Regions from separate parts of the Inquilinus sp. OTU3971 genome, predicted to be linked through region 1. Evidence: predicted binding sites of a transcription regulator. Region 1 holds the regulator's gene; the other holds the start of a gene.
What was found. Region 1 encodes PhoB, which activates phosphate uptake and scavenging genes when phosphate is short. Its sites were predicted from a motif close to TNTCATAAAACTGTCA; they were not measured.
Positions count from the first base shown of each region.

Region 1 (5,852 bases):
ATGCTGCGCATGGCCGGAGAGCTCGGATTCGCCCGCGCGGACGTGCCGGACGAGCCCGGCATCATTCATGTGACGATTTCGCTCGACGATATGCCCGCTCTCAGTCAGCATTCTGCCTAGGGATCCAGTTGCCCAGGGGGATGGGTGACTGGTGTTTTTCCTCTTTGAATGAACGACTTGTCCGTATACGTTGAGGGCCTGCGTTAATTTTGGGGCCCGCGGCGATGCCGCTGGGCTTTTGGGTTTGGGGGAGCTTGGAGGGGAAGATGCCAGGGACATTCCGCTGGACCAGGACGGTTGCGGCCACGGCCTTGCTCGCGGGGCTGCTTGCCGCCTGCGCCGAGGCGCCGAAGCCCAAACCGGTGGTCGCCAGCGGCCCCTGGGGCGCCGAGATCCACGACGCCTCGCGCCGCTTCAACATCCCCGAGGAGTGGATCCGCGCGGTGATGCATGTGGAGAGCGGCGGCCAGACCCATTGGAAGGGCGGCCAGCCGATCACCAGCCATGCCGGCGCCATGGGGCTGATGCAAGTCATGCCCGGCACCTATGACGAGCTGCGCTACGCCCACGGCCTGGGCCCGGATGCCTATGAGCCGCGCGACAACATCCTGGCCGGCGCCGCCTATATCCGCGAGATGTACGACCTGTACGGCTATCCCGGCTTCCTCGGCGCCTACAATGCCGGGCCGGAGCGGTACCGCCAGTATGTCGAGGAAGGCCGGCCGCTGCCGCGCGAGACCGAGCGCTACATGGACATCATCGCGCCGCAGATCGCCGGCATCATGCCGGGCCAGGGCGGCAGCGACCGGATGACCCAATACGCCGCCGCCCAGATCCAGCAGAAGGTGCCGGCGCCGATCCGCATGGCGCCGATCCCCGACGGATCCTCGCGGCGCAACACCACCGTGGTGGCGGCGATGCAGCCGATCCCGGACGGCTCGTCGATGCGGAACACGACGGTGGTCGCCGCGATGCAGCCGATTCCCGATGGCTCCTCGACCCGGAACAGCACCGTGGTCGCAGCGATGCAGCCGATCCCGGACGGGTCGAGCACCGCCTCGGCGCTGCCGCCGGTCCGCGTGGTACAGCAGCCCGGCGTGGTGCGGATGCAGCCGATCCCGGATGGCGCCAGCACCCAGGTCGCCGCGGCCGCCCCGGTGGCGCGCCAGGTCGCTCCGGCCCCGGTCCGAATGGCCCCGATCCCCGACGGCAGCACCCAGGTCGCCGCCGCGGCCCCGGTCGCCCGTCCGGCGCCGATCCGCATGGCCCCGATCCCGGATGCGCCGTCGGCACAGATCGCGGCCGTCGCGCCGGCCCCGGTCCCTGCCGCCCGCGTGGCCGTGGCGCCGACCCGGATGGCGCCGATCCCCGACGCCCCGCCGGTCCGCGTCGCCTCGGCGGCCAAGCCCGCGCGCGCCCCGGCGCTCCAGCAGGTCGCCGACGCCGCCGAGCCGCGGCGCCAGGCCAACGGCCTGCCCACCGGCTGGTTCGTGCCGAGCGCCCCGGGCAACTGACGCTCTGTTCAAGAAAAAGCCCGCGCCGCCGAAGGGTGGCGCGGGCTTTTTCTTTGGGTAGCCGAAATTGATTGCCTCTCCCGCTTGCGGGAGAGGTCGGAGACGCGAAGCGGCTCCTGGTGAGGGCGTCTCGGCCTCGACACCCGGGTCAGCGTTTCAGGACTGGGCGGATCCTGCGCTCGCTCACGCTGAGGCCTGTGAGCTTGACACGGCCGCTATCCCCTCACCCGGACATCCTTCGGATGTCCGACCTCTCTCGCAAGCGGGAGAGGCAACCCGTTCCTGGATTCGCGGCTGCCCTCACCAGCCTCACGCCGCGTCGGGCAGGCCGGCGGGGCGGCGGTAGCTCCAGGCGCCGAGCGGCGGCAGGTTGCGCCAGACGAAATCGACCATCCGGCCCTGCAACCCCAGCTTACGCCGCGGCAGCGGCGACAGGATCTGGTTGGTCAGCTGCAGGAAGCGCCCCGACCGCCCCATGCGGGCGAAGGCGGCGTCGATGATGCGGCGCTGCAGGTCGAGCGGGAACCAGATGATCGGCAGGCTGGACGCCACCATCGACAGCCGGCGGATCCCCGCGGCGTCCAGCATCGGTCCGATCTCGGCCACGTCGCCCTCCAGCACCGTGACGCCGGGGAAGCGCTGGCGCAGCACGGCGCAGAATTCGGGCATCTTCTCGACCAGGATCAGCTTCTCGGGCGGCAGCCCGGTCGCCAGCAGCCCTTCGGTCAGGCTGCCGCTGCCGGCGCCGAGCTCGAGCACCGGGTCGCTGCAGCGGGGGTCGATGTGCCGGGCGAAGGCGCGGGCCACGGCGGGGCCTGACGGCGCCCAGGCCGCGACCTTCAGCGGCGAGCGGAACCACAACCGGACATACAGCCAGGAATCCTTGCTCATTCGACACACCTCCGTGCCGTTCGTCGGGACAACCGTCTGTCGTTGCTGAGAGTTCCCGGGCTCAGGCCTGCGCCTGGACGTCGAGCGAATAGCCGGCGGAGCGGACGGTGCGGATCAGGTCGGTCTCGCTGTCGTCGTTCAGCGCCTTGCGCAGGCGCCGGATATGGACGTCGACGGTGCGCGGCTCGACATAGACGTCGTGGCCCCAGACGATGTCGAGCAGCTGCTCGCGGCTGAACACCCGGCCGGGATGCTGCATGAAGTGGCGCAGCAGGCGGAACTCGGTCGGGCCGAGATGCACGTCGCGGTTGCCGCGGCGGACGCGGTGGCCGCCGAGATCCATGCTGAGATCGGCGTAGCTGAGGATGTCGCCGGCGCTGGACGGCGAGGTCCGGCGCAGCACCGCCTTGATCCGGGCCATCAGCTCCGGCGTCGAGAACGGCTTGGCGACATAGTCGTCGGCGCCGGAATCGAGGCCGCGGACGCGGTCCCCCTCCTCGCCCCGCGCGGTCAGCATGATCACCGGGATGTCGCGGGTCTTGGCGCCGCGGCGCAGCTGGCGGCAGACCTCGATGCCGGAGAGATGCGGCAGCATCCAGTCGAGCAGCACCAGGTCCGGGCGCTGTTCGCTGGCCAGCAGCAGCGCCTCCTCGCCGTCATAGGCGGCAAGGACGCGGAAGCCCTCGCGCTCGAGGTTGTAGGTCAGGAGGGTGACGAGGTCGACTTCGTCCTCGACCACCAGAACCAGCGGCTGGATGCCGGCCCTCATGCGTTCTCCTCCGGCTTGGCCTCGGGGGTGACGACGGTGAAGGAGGAGGAGTCGCCCTTCGGCCGCGCGTCCTTCACCGGCTTGCCCGTGAGCAGGAAGTGGATCAGCTCGGCGATGTTGGTGGCGTGGTCGCCGATCCGCTCGATGTTCTTGGCGATGAACAGCAGATGGGTGCAGGGGGTGATGTTGCGCGGATCCTCCATCATGTAGGTAAGGGTCTCGCGGAACAGGCTGGTGTAGAGGTCGTCGACCGATTCGTCCTGGCGCCAGGCCGACAGCGCCTTCTCCAGGTCGCGCTCGGTGTAGGCGTCGAGCACGTCCTTGATGATCTGCTGCACCATCCGGCCCATGCGCGGCAGCGTCGCCACCGGCCGGACCACCGGCACCTGGGCCAGGGCCAGGGACCGCTTGGCGATGTTGGCGGCGTAGTCGCCGATCCGCTCGAGATCCGAGGCGATGCGCAGGGCCGAGATCACCTCGCGCAGATCGGCCGCGAAGGGCTGGCGCAGGGCCAGGATCTGGACCACCGCGGCGTCGACCGAGGCCTCGTAGGCGTCCATCTGCTCGTCGCTGCGCATCACCCGGCCGGCGAGGTCGGCGTCGCGCCGCACCACCGCCTGGATGGCGAGCTCAAGCTGGCTCTCGGCCAGGCCGCCCATCTGCACGATGGTGCGGCGCAGGGCCTCGAGCTCCTGGTCGAAGGACTTGACGATATGTTCGTTTGCCATGGCGCTGATCCTTCTGCCCCCCGGCTCAGCCGAAGCGGCCGGTGATGTAGCTGTGCGTCCGCTCGTTCTTCGGGCTGGTGAACAGCTCCGACGTCTCGCCGAACTCGACCAGCTCGCCAAGATACATGAAGGCGGTGAAGTCGGCGGCGCGGGCCGCCTGCTGCATGTTGTGGGTGACGATCGCGATCGTGTAGTCGGTCTTCAGCTCGTCGATCAGCTCCTCGATCTTAGCGGTCGAGATCGGGTCGAGCGCCGAGGTCGGCTCGTCGAGCAGCAGCACGTCGGGCTGCATCGCCACGGTGCGGGCGATGCACAGGCGCTGCTGCTGGCCGCCGGACAGGCTGGTGCCGCTCTTCTTCAGCTTGTCCTTGACCTCGTCCCACAGTGCGGCGCGGCGCAGCGCCGCCTCGATCCGGCTGTCCATCTCGGCCTGGTCGAGCTTCTCGTACAGCCGGATGCCGAAGGCGACGTTGTCGTAGATCGACATCGGGAACGGCGTCGGCTTCTGGAACACCATGCCGACGCGGGCCCGCAGCAGGTTCACATCCTGCTTCGAGCTGAGGATGTTCTCGCCGTCCAGCAGCACCTCGCCGGCGGCGCGCTGCTTCGGATACAGGTCGTACATCCGGTTCAGGATGCGCAGCAGCGTCGACTTCCCGCAGCCCGAGGGACCGATGAAGGCGGTCACGCAGCGCTCGTACAGCGGCAGGCTGATCTTCTTCAGCGCCTCGTTGTCATCGTAGAAGAAGGACAGGTTGCGGACCGAGATCTTCTCGCGCAGATCGCGGCCGAGATCGGTCGGACGCTGGACATTGATGTTCATGTCGAGCGTCGTCACCTGAGCACCATTGCCTGTCATGACCGTCAGCCCTGCTTGCCGCCGAGCGAGGAGAGCGCCCGGGCGATGATGTTGAGAAGAAGGATCGTCGCCGTGATCAGAAGCGCGCCGCCCCAGGCCAGGCGCTGCCAGTCCTCGTAAGGGCTGAGCGCGAACTGGAAGATGACCACCGGCAGGTTGGCCATCGGCGCGTTCATGTCCGTGCTCCAGAACTGGTTGTTCAGGGCGGTGAACAGCAGCGGCGCGGTCTCGCCGCTGATCCGGGCCACCGCCAGCAGCACGCCGGTGATCATGCCGTTGCGCGCGGCCCGGTAGCAGATCATCAACACCACCTTCCACTGCGGCGAGCCCAGCGCCGCGGCGGCCTCGCGCAGGGTGTTCGGCACCAGCTTCAGCATGTCCTCGGTGGTGCGGATCACCACCGGCATGGCGATGATCGACAGGGCCACGGCACCGGCCCAGGCCGAGAAATGGCCCATCGACGACACCATGATCTCGTAGACGAACAGGCCGATCACGATCGAAGGCGCGCTGAGCAGGATGTCGTTGATGAAGCGGATCACCTCCGCCAGCTTGCTGGTCTTGCCGAACTCGGCCAGATAGGTGCCGGCGAGGATGCCGATCGGGGTGCCGATCAGCGTGCCGACCACGGTCATGATCAGGCTGCCGAAGATCGCGTTCAGCAGGCCGCCCCCCTCGCCCGGAGGCGGCGGGGTGGATTCGGTGAACAGGGCCGGCGTGATGGCGGAGAGGCCGTTGGCCACCAGCGTCGCGAGAATCCAGACCAGCCACATCAGGCCGAAGGCGGCGGCACCGACCGAGATGGCCAGCGCCGCCTTGTTGACGGCGCGACGCCGGGCGTAGAGTGCGGATGAAGCCGGCATGTCCTAGCCCCCCGTCTTGCGCTGCAGCCGCAGCAGCTGGATCTTGGCCAGCGCCAGGACGATGAAGGTGATGACGAAGAGCACGAGGCCCAGCGCGATCAGCGACGAGGTGTAGAGGTCGCCGACGGCCTCGGTGAACTCATTGGCGATCGAGGCCGAGATGGTGGTGCCCGGCGCCAGGATCGAGTTCGAGATGCGGTGGGCGTTGCCGATGACGAAGGTCACCGC
Region 1 is NZ_JASATH010000079.1:7,879-13,730, forward strand. Features, by position in the region: gene AAHM41_RS20015 (bifunctional acetate--CoA ligase family protein/GNAT family N-acetyltransferase) at 1-120, shown strand, start outside; gene AAHM41_RS20020 (lytic transglycosylase domain-containing protein) at 267-1,514, shown strand; gene AAHM41_RS20025 (class I SAM-dependent methyltransferase) at 1,824-2,405, opposite strand; gene phoB (phosphate regulon transcriptional regulator PhoB) at 2,467-3,174, opposite strand; gene phoU (phosphate signaling complex protein PhoU) at 3,171-3,902, opposite strand; gene pstB (phosphate ABC transporter ATP-binding protein PstB) at 3,928-4,761, opposite strand; gene pstA (phosphate ABC transporter permease PstA) at 4,767-5,624, opposite strand; gene pstC (phosphate ABC transporter permease subunit PstC) at 5,628-5,852, opposite strand, start outside.

Region 2 (5,852 bases), on a different contig from region 1:
GACGCTGATCCAGGCGCCGCGGCTCTACGCCACCTTCCTGCTCTGGCTGCTGTCCGAGCTGTTCGAGCGCCTGCCTGAGGTCGGCGACCCGGACAAGCCGAAGCTGGTGTTCTTCTTCGACGAGGCGCATCTGCTGTTCGACGACGCGCCCAAGGCGCTGGTCGAGAAGGTCGAGCAGGTGGTGCGGCTGATCCGCTCCAAGGGCGTCGGCGTCTATTTCGTCACCCAGAACCCGATCGACGTGCCGGACAAGGTGCTGGCACAGCTCGGCAACCGGGCGCAGCACGCGCTGCGCGCCTTCACCCCGCGCGACCAGAAGGCGCTGAAGGCCAGCGCCGACACCTTCCGCACCGAGGCCGGACTCGACGTCGCCCGCGCGCTGCAGGAGCTGGCGGTGGGCGAGGCGCTGGTCTCCTTCCTCGACGGCAAGGGCATCCCCGAGGTGGTGGAGCGGGCGCTGGTCTGCCCGCCGATCTCGCGCCTCGGCCCGATCACCGATGCCGAGCGCCAGGCGGCGATCGCGGCCGGCGGGATGGCCGCGAAATACGCGGCCGCGATCGACCGCGACTCCGCCTACGAGAAGCTGAGCATCAAGGCGGCCGAGGCGCAGCAGCAGGCGACGGCGGCGGCCGAAGCCAAGGCCCAGGCGAAGGCCGAGGCCAAGGAAGGCCCCAGCATGGCGGAGTCGATCTTCCGCGACGTGATCCGCAACACCGGCAGCTCGGTCGGCACCCAGCTCGGCCGCAGCCTCGGACGCAGCGTCGGCGGCTCCGGCGCCAGCACGATCGGCGGCAGCATCGGCCGCGCCGTGGTCCGCGGCATTCTCGGCTCGCTCTTCGGCGGCCGGCGCTAACGGGCCGCGCGGCGGGAGGCGTCCTGCCGTAGGGGCGAGCCCCCCTGTCCGCCACGGGGGCGGCTGGGGTATGCTCCGCCCATGCAGGACAACGACGCCCTCCTCGACGCCTTGCGCCGCTCGGCCGACCCCGGCGTGGTCGATGCCGTCGACGATCTTGTCCGCAACGGCCGCGACGAGGCGCTCGCCCGCGTCAACGCCCTGGCCTTCGCGGCCGACCGCGGCCTGGACGAGGAGGCGATGATCGCGGCCCTGCTGCACGCCTCGCGGCTGGGCCTGTTCGAGATGTCCTGGAACATCCTGTGCCCGAGCTGCGGCGGTGTCCTCAGCGCCAACGCCACGCTGAAGAGCGTGCGGCAGCAGGATTATCATTGCGCCTTCTGCGCGCTGACCAGCGAGCCGACGCTCGACGACACGGTGGAGGTCAGCTTCACGGTGAGCCCCCGGAGTCGCAGCATCGCCGCCCATGACCCGGGCAGACTCGGCTTCTGGGACTATTACCGGCAGGTCTTCTTCGGATCGGGCCTGGCGTTCCCCGAGCCCGGCGCGTTCGACGAACTCAGCCGCAAGATCATGCTGGAGACGGTCGAACTGCAGGCCGGCGAACGCATGATCCTGGCCCTGCAGCTTCCGGCACACCCCGTCATCATCTTTGATCCCGTGACCCACACGGCCCATCTGATCGAGAGCGCGGGCGAGCCGACGCCGGAGCGCCGGGAACTGTCCATGGTCTTCACCAGCGCCCCTGCCGGCGTGGGCCACACGACCATGTCTCCCGGTCCGCTCCGCCTGCTGCTGGACAATCGCACCGAGGGCCGGGTGTTGGTGGGCGTCTTCGTGGCGGGGCCGGAGCTGGAAAGGCTCCTGGGCGGCCGCCGCCCGTTCCTGACCGCCAAGCGGCTGCTGACCAACCAGACCTTCCGCGACCTCTACCGGACCGAGACGCTCGACGTCGAGCAAAGGCTCAAGATCATGAGCCTGACCTTCCTGTTCACCGACCTGAAGGGGTCGACCGACCTGTACGAGCGGGTCGGCGACCTCGTCGCCTACGACCTGGTGCGCTCCCATTTCCAGATCCTGAACGAGATCGTGGGGTCCGAAGCCGGCGCCGTGGTCAAGACCATCGGCGATGCCGTGATGGCGACCTTCCCGGCGCCGCACCGGGCCGTTTCGGCCGCGCTGCGCATGCGCGACTCCATGCGGCAGCTGAACGCGCGGCAGGGGGCGGAGGAGCTGATCCTGAAGATCGGGATCCACGAGGGGCCGTGCCTTGCGGTGAGCCTCAACGACCGCCAGGACTATTTCGGCCAGACCGTCAACATCGCATCGCGGGTGCAGGCGCTGGCCACCGAGGACAGCATCTTCGCCACCCAGGGGGTGGTCCGGGACGCGGAGTCGGTCCGGCTGCTCTCGTCGCGCGGGATCGAAGCCCGGCCTCAGGCGCTGACGCTCCGGGGCGTCGCCGACCGCATGCCCGTCTTTGCGATGGGCTGACGCGGGAAGGGAGGCGACGCCAGGCAGAAGTGGCCGGACCCGCCCGACCGGCGGCCGCTGTCACCAAACTGCATAAGCTTCCGGGTACACGGGGGGTGAGCAGCAGGAGACAGGCACATGACCGAGCTGAAAGACACCGAGACCCGCAGCTGGCTCGAGATCGAACTCGAGGATGACATCGACGAGGAGCTCGAGCAGGCGGTCGACGACGCCCGCGTCCCGCCCGAGTTGCGCGCCCTGCTCGAGACGCGCAGGAAGAACACCATCGACCGCCACACCTATTTCAACGAGCTGCTGCGCCTGCAGAGCGAGCTCGTGAAACTGCAGGACTGGGTGCACTACAAGGGCCTCAAGATGGTGGTCCTGTTCGAGGGCCGCGACAGCGCCGGCAAGGGCGGCGCCATCAAGCGCATCACCCAGCGCGTCAATCCGCGCACCTGCCGGGTGGTGGCGCTGCCCGCCCCCTCCGACCGCGAGAAGACCCAGTGGTACTTCCAGCGCTACGTGCCGCATCTGCCGGCCGCCGGCGAGATCGTGCTGTTCGACCGCAGCTGGTACAACCGCGCCGGCGTCGAGCGTGTCATGGGCTTCGCCAGCGAAAGCCAGGTGGAGGACTTCTTCCGCGACGTGCCGGAGTTCGAGCGCATGCTGGTGCGCTCCGGCATCATCCTCGTGAAGTACTGGTTCTCCATCACCGACGAGGAGCAGCAGCTGCGCTTCCTTATGCGCATCCACGATCCCATCAAGCAGTGGAAGCTCTCGCCCATGGACCTGCAGTCCCGCGTGCGCTGGGAGCAGTACACCAAGGCCAAGGAGGCCATGTTCGAGCGCACCAGCATTCCCGAGGCGCCCTGGCACATCGTGGAGGGCAACGACAAGAAGCGGGCGCGCCTGAACTGCATCTCGCACCTGCTCTCGAAGGTCCCGTACGGGGAAGTGCCGCATGAGGAGATCACCCTGCCGGAGCGGGTGTTCGATCCGAATTACGAGCGCCGCACGCTGCCGGCCGAACTCTACGTGCCACAGCGCTACTGAATGGCGCTTCCTATTCGGGCTTGTGTATAGTGGCGCTGAAATCGAGCGCGGCAAGCGCTTGATATTACAGTTTTGTTGCGATCGATGAAGGTTCGGAGACGACCCGTGAGCATGTTGCAGAGCACCGCCGAGGCCGTCCTCACCGAGGTGCCGGAGGTTGTCCGCGCGCCTGTCCTGCCGTCCATCCCGGCGGATTCGCCCGACCGCTTCATCAATCGCGAGCTATCCTGGCTGGCCTTCAACCAGCGCGTCCTGGAGGAGGCCTACAACACCCGCTACCCGCTGCTGGAGCGGCTGCGCTTCCTGTCGATCTCGGCCTCCAACCTGGACGAGTTCTACATGGTCCGCGTCGCCGGGCTGAAGGCGCAGGTGGCGCTCGGCGTCGCCTCGCCGAGCCAGGACGGGCTCAGCCCGGCGCAGCAGCTCGGCGAGATCACCACCCGGGTGCAGGAGCTGATGCGCGACCAGCAGCATTGCTGGCGCGTCCTGAGCGAGGAGCTGCGCACCGCCGGCATCGCCGTGGTCGGGCCGGACGAACTGACCAAGTCGGAGAAGGCCTGGCTCGAGGAGCGGTTCCTCAACGAGATGTTCCCGGTGCTGACGCCGCTGGCCATCGACCCGGCCCATCCCTTCCCGTTCATCCCCAATCTCGGCCTGTGCCTGGCCCTGACCCTGGTCAACACCGGGGAGGAGACGCAGGACGAGATGGACGCGATCGTGCCGCTGCCGCCGCAGCTCGACCGCTTCACCCGCCTGCCCGGGGCGCCGATCCGCTTCGTGCTGATCGAGGACATCGTCAAGCTGTTCCTCGACCGGCTGTTCCCCGGCTACACGCTGCACGCCAGCGGCGTGTTCCGGGTGATCCGCGACAGCGAGATGGAGATCGACGAGGAAGCGGAGGACCTGGTCAAGACCTTCGAGAGCGCGCTGAAGCGCCGGCGCAAGGGCATCGTCATCCGCCTCGCCGTCTCCGCCGACATGCCGGACTCGCTGCGCCGCTTCGTCTGCGAGAAGCTGAAGGTGAAGGACGACGACGTCTTCGCCATGGACCGGCTGCTCGGCCTCAGCGACACCAGGAAGCTGATCGTCGACGAGCGGCCGGAGCTGCTGTTCTCGCCCTACAACGCCCGCTTCCCGGAGCGGGTGCGCGATTTCGGCGGCGACTGCTTCGCCGCGATCCGGGCCAAGGACATCGTCGTCCACCACCCCTATGAGAGCTTCGACATCGTCGTGCAGTTCCTGCGCCAGGCGGCGCGGGACCCCGACGTCGTGGCGATCAAGCAGACGCTGTACCGCACCTCGAAGGACTCGCCGATCGTCCAGGCCCTGGTCGAGGCGGCGGAGGCCGGCAAGTCGGTCACCGCGATGGTCGAGCTGAAGGCCCGCTTCGACGAGGAGGCCAACATCCGCTGGGCCCGCGACCTCGAGCGGGCGGGCGCCCAGGTGGTCTACGGCATCATCCATCTGAAGACCCACGCCAAGGTCTCGATGGTGGTGCGGCGGGAGCAGGGCGGCCTGCGCACCTATACCCATTTCGGGACCGGCAACTACCACCCGATCACTGCCAAGATCTACACCGACCTCAGCTTCTTCACCTGCGACCCGATACTCGGCCACGACGCCGCGGCGGTGTTCAACTACATGACCGGCTACGCCAAGCCGGCGAAGCTGGAGAAGCTGTCGATCGCGCCGCTGTTCCTGCGCAGCCGGATCATGGAGCTGATCGAGACCGAGATCGACAATGCCAAGGCCGGCAAGCCGGCCCAGATCTGGGTCAAGCTGAACGCCCTGGTCGACGCCACCATCATCGACAAGCTGTACCAGGCCTCCCAGGCCGGGGTGGAGATCGACCTGGTGATCCGCGGCATCTGCTGCCTGCGGCCCGGCGTGCCCGGCCTGTCGGAGAACATCCGGGTGCATTCGATCGTCGGCCGCTTCCTCGAGCACGCTCGCATCCTGTGCTTCGGCAACGGCCAGAAGCTGCCCTCGCGCCAGGCCAAGGTCCTCCTGTCCTCGGCCGACTGGATGCCGCGCAATCTCGACGGCCGGATCGAGAGCCTGGTACCGCTCGAGAACGCCACCGTCCGCCAGCAGGTGATGGAGCAGATCATGCTGGCCAACCTGAAGGATGAATCGAACACCTGGATGCTCGACCCCGATGGCCGCTATCATCGGATCGACGCGCCGGAGGACGCCTTCAGCGCACACATGTACTTCATGACCAACCCCAGCCTGTCCGGCCGGGGCAGTGCTCTGAAGGATGCGAAACGGGCGCCGCGCCGCCTGGCCAAGCCCGCGGAATGAGGATTTGAGATCAGGTGTTCCGTATCGGACCGATCGTGCCGTCCCGGCCGGGGCGGGTGGGCGTCATCGACATCGGCTCGAACTCGATCCGCCTCGTCGTTTATGACCGGGTGACCCGGTCGCCCGTTCCGGTGTTCAACGAGAAGGTGATGTGCGGCCTCGGCCG
Region 2 is NZ_JASATH010000005.1:75,926-81,777, forward strand. Features, by position in the region: gene AAHM41_RS02510 (helicase HerA-like domain-containing protein) at 1-853, shown strand, start outside; gene AAHM41_RS02515 (adenylate/guanylate cyclase domain-containing protein) at 935-2,347, shown strand; gene ppk2 (polyphosphate kinase 2) at 2,465-3,382, shown strand; gene AAHM41_RS02525 (RNA degradosome polyphosphate kinase) at 3,494-5,686, shown strand; gene AAHM41_RS02530 (Ppx/GppA family phosphatase) at 5,701-5,852, shown strand, end outside.
Region 2: the regulator PhoB is predicted to act here: its motif matches at 3,447-3,462, upstream of AAHM41_RS02525 (RNA degradosome polyphosphate kinase).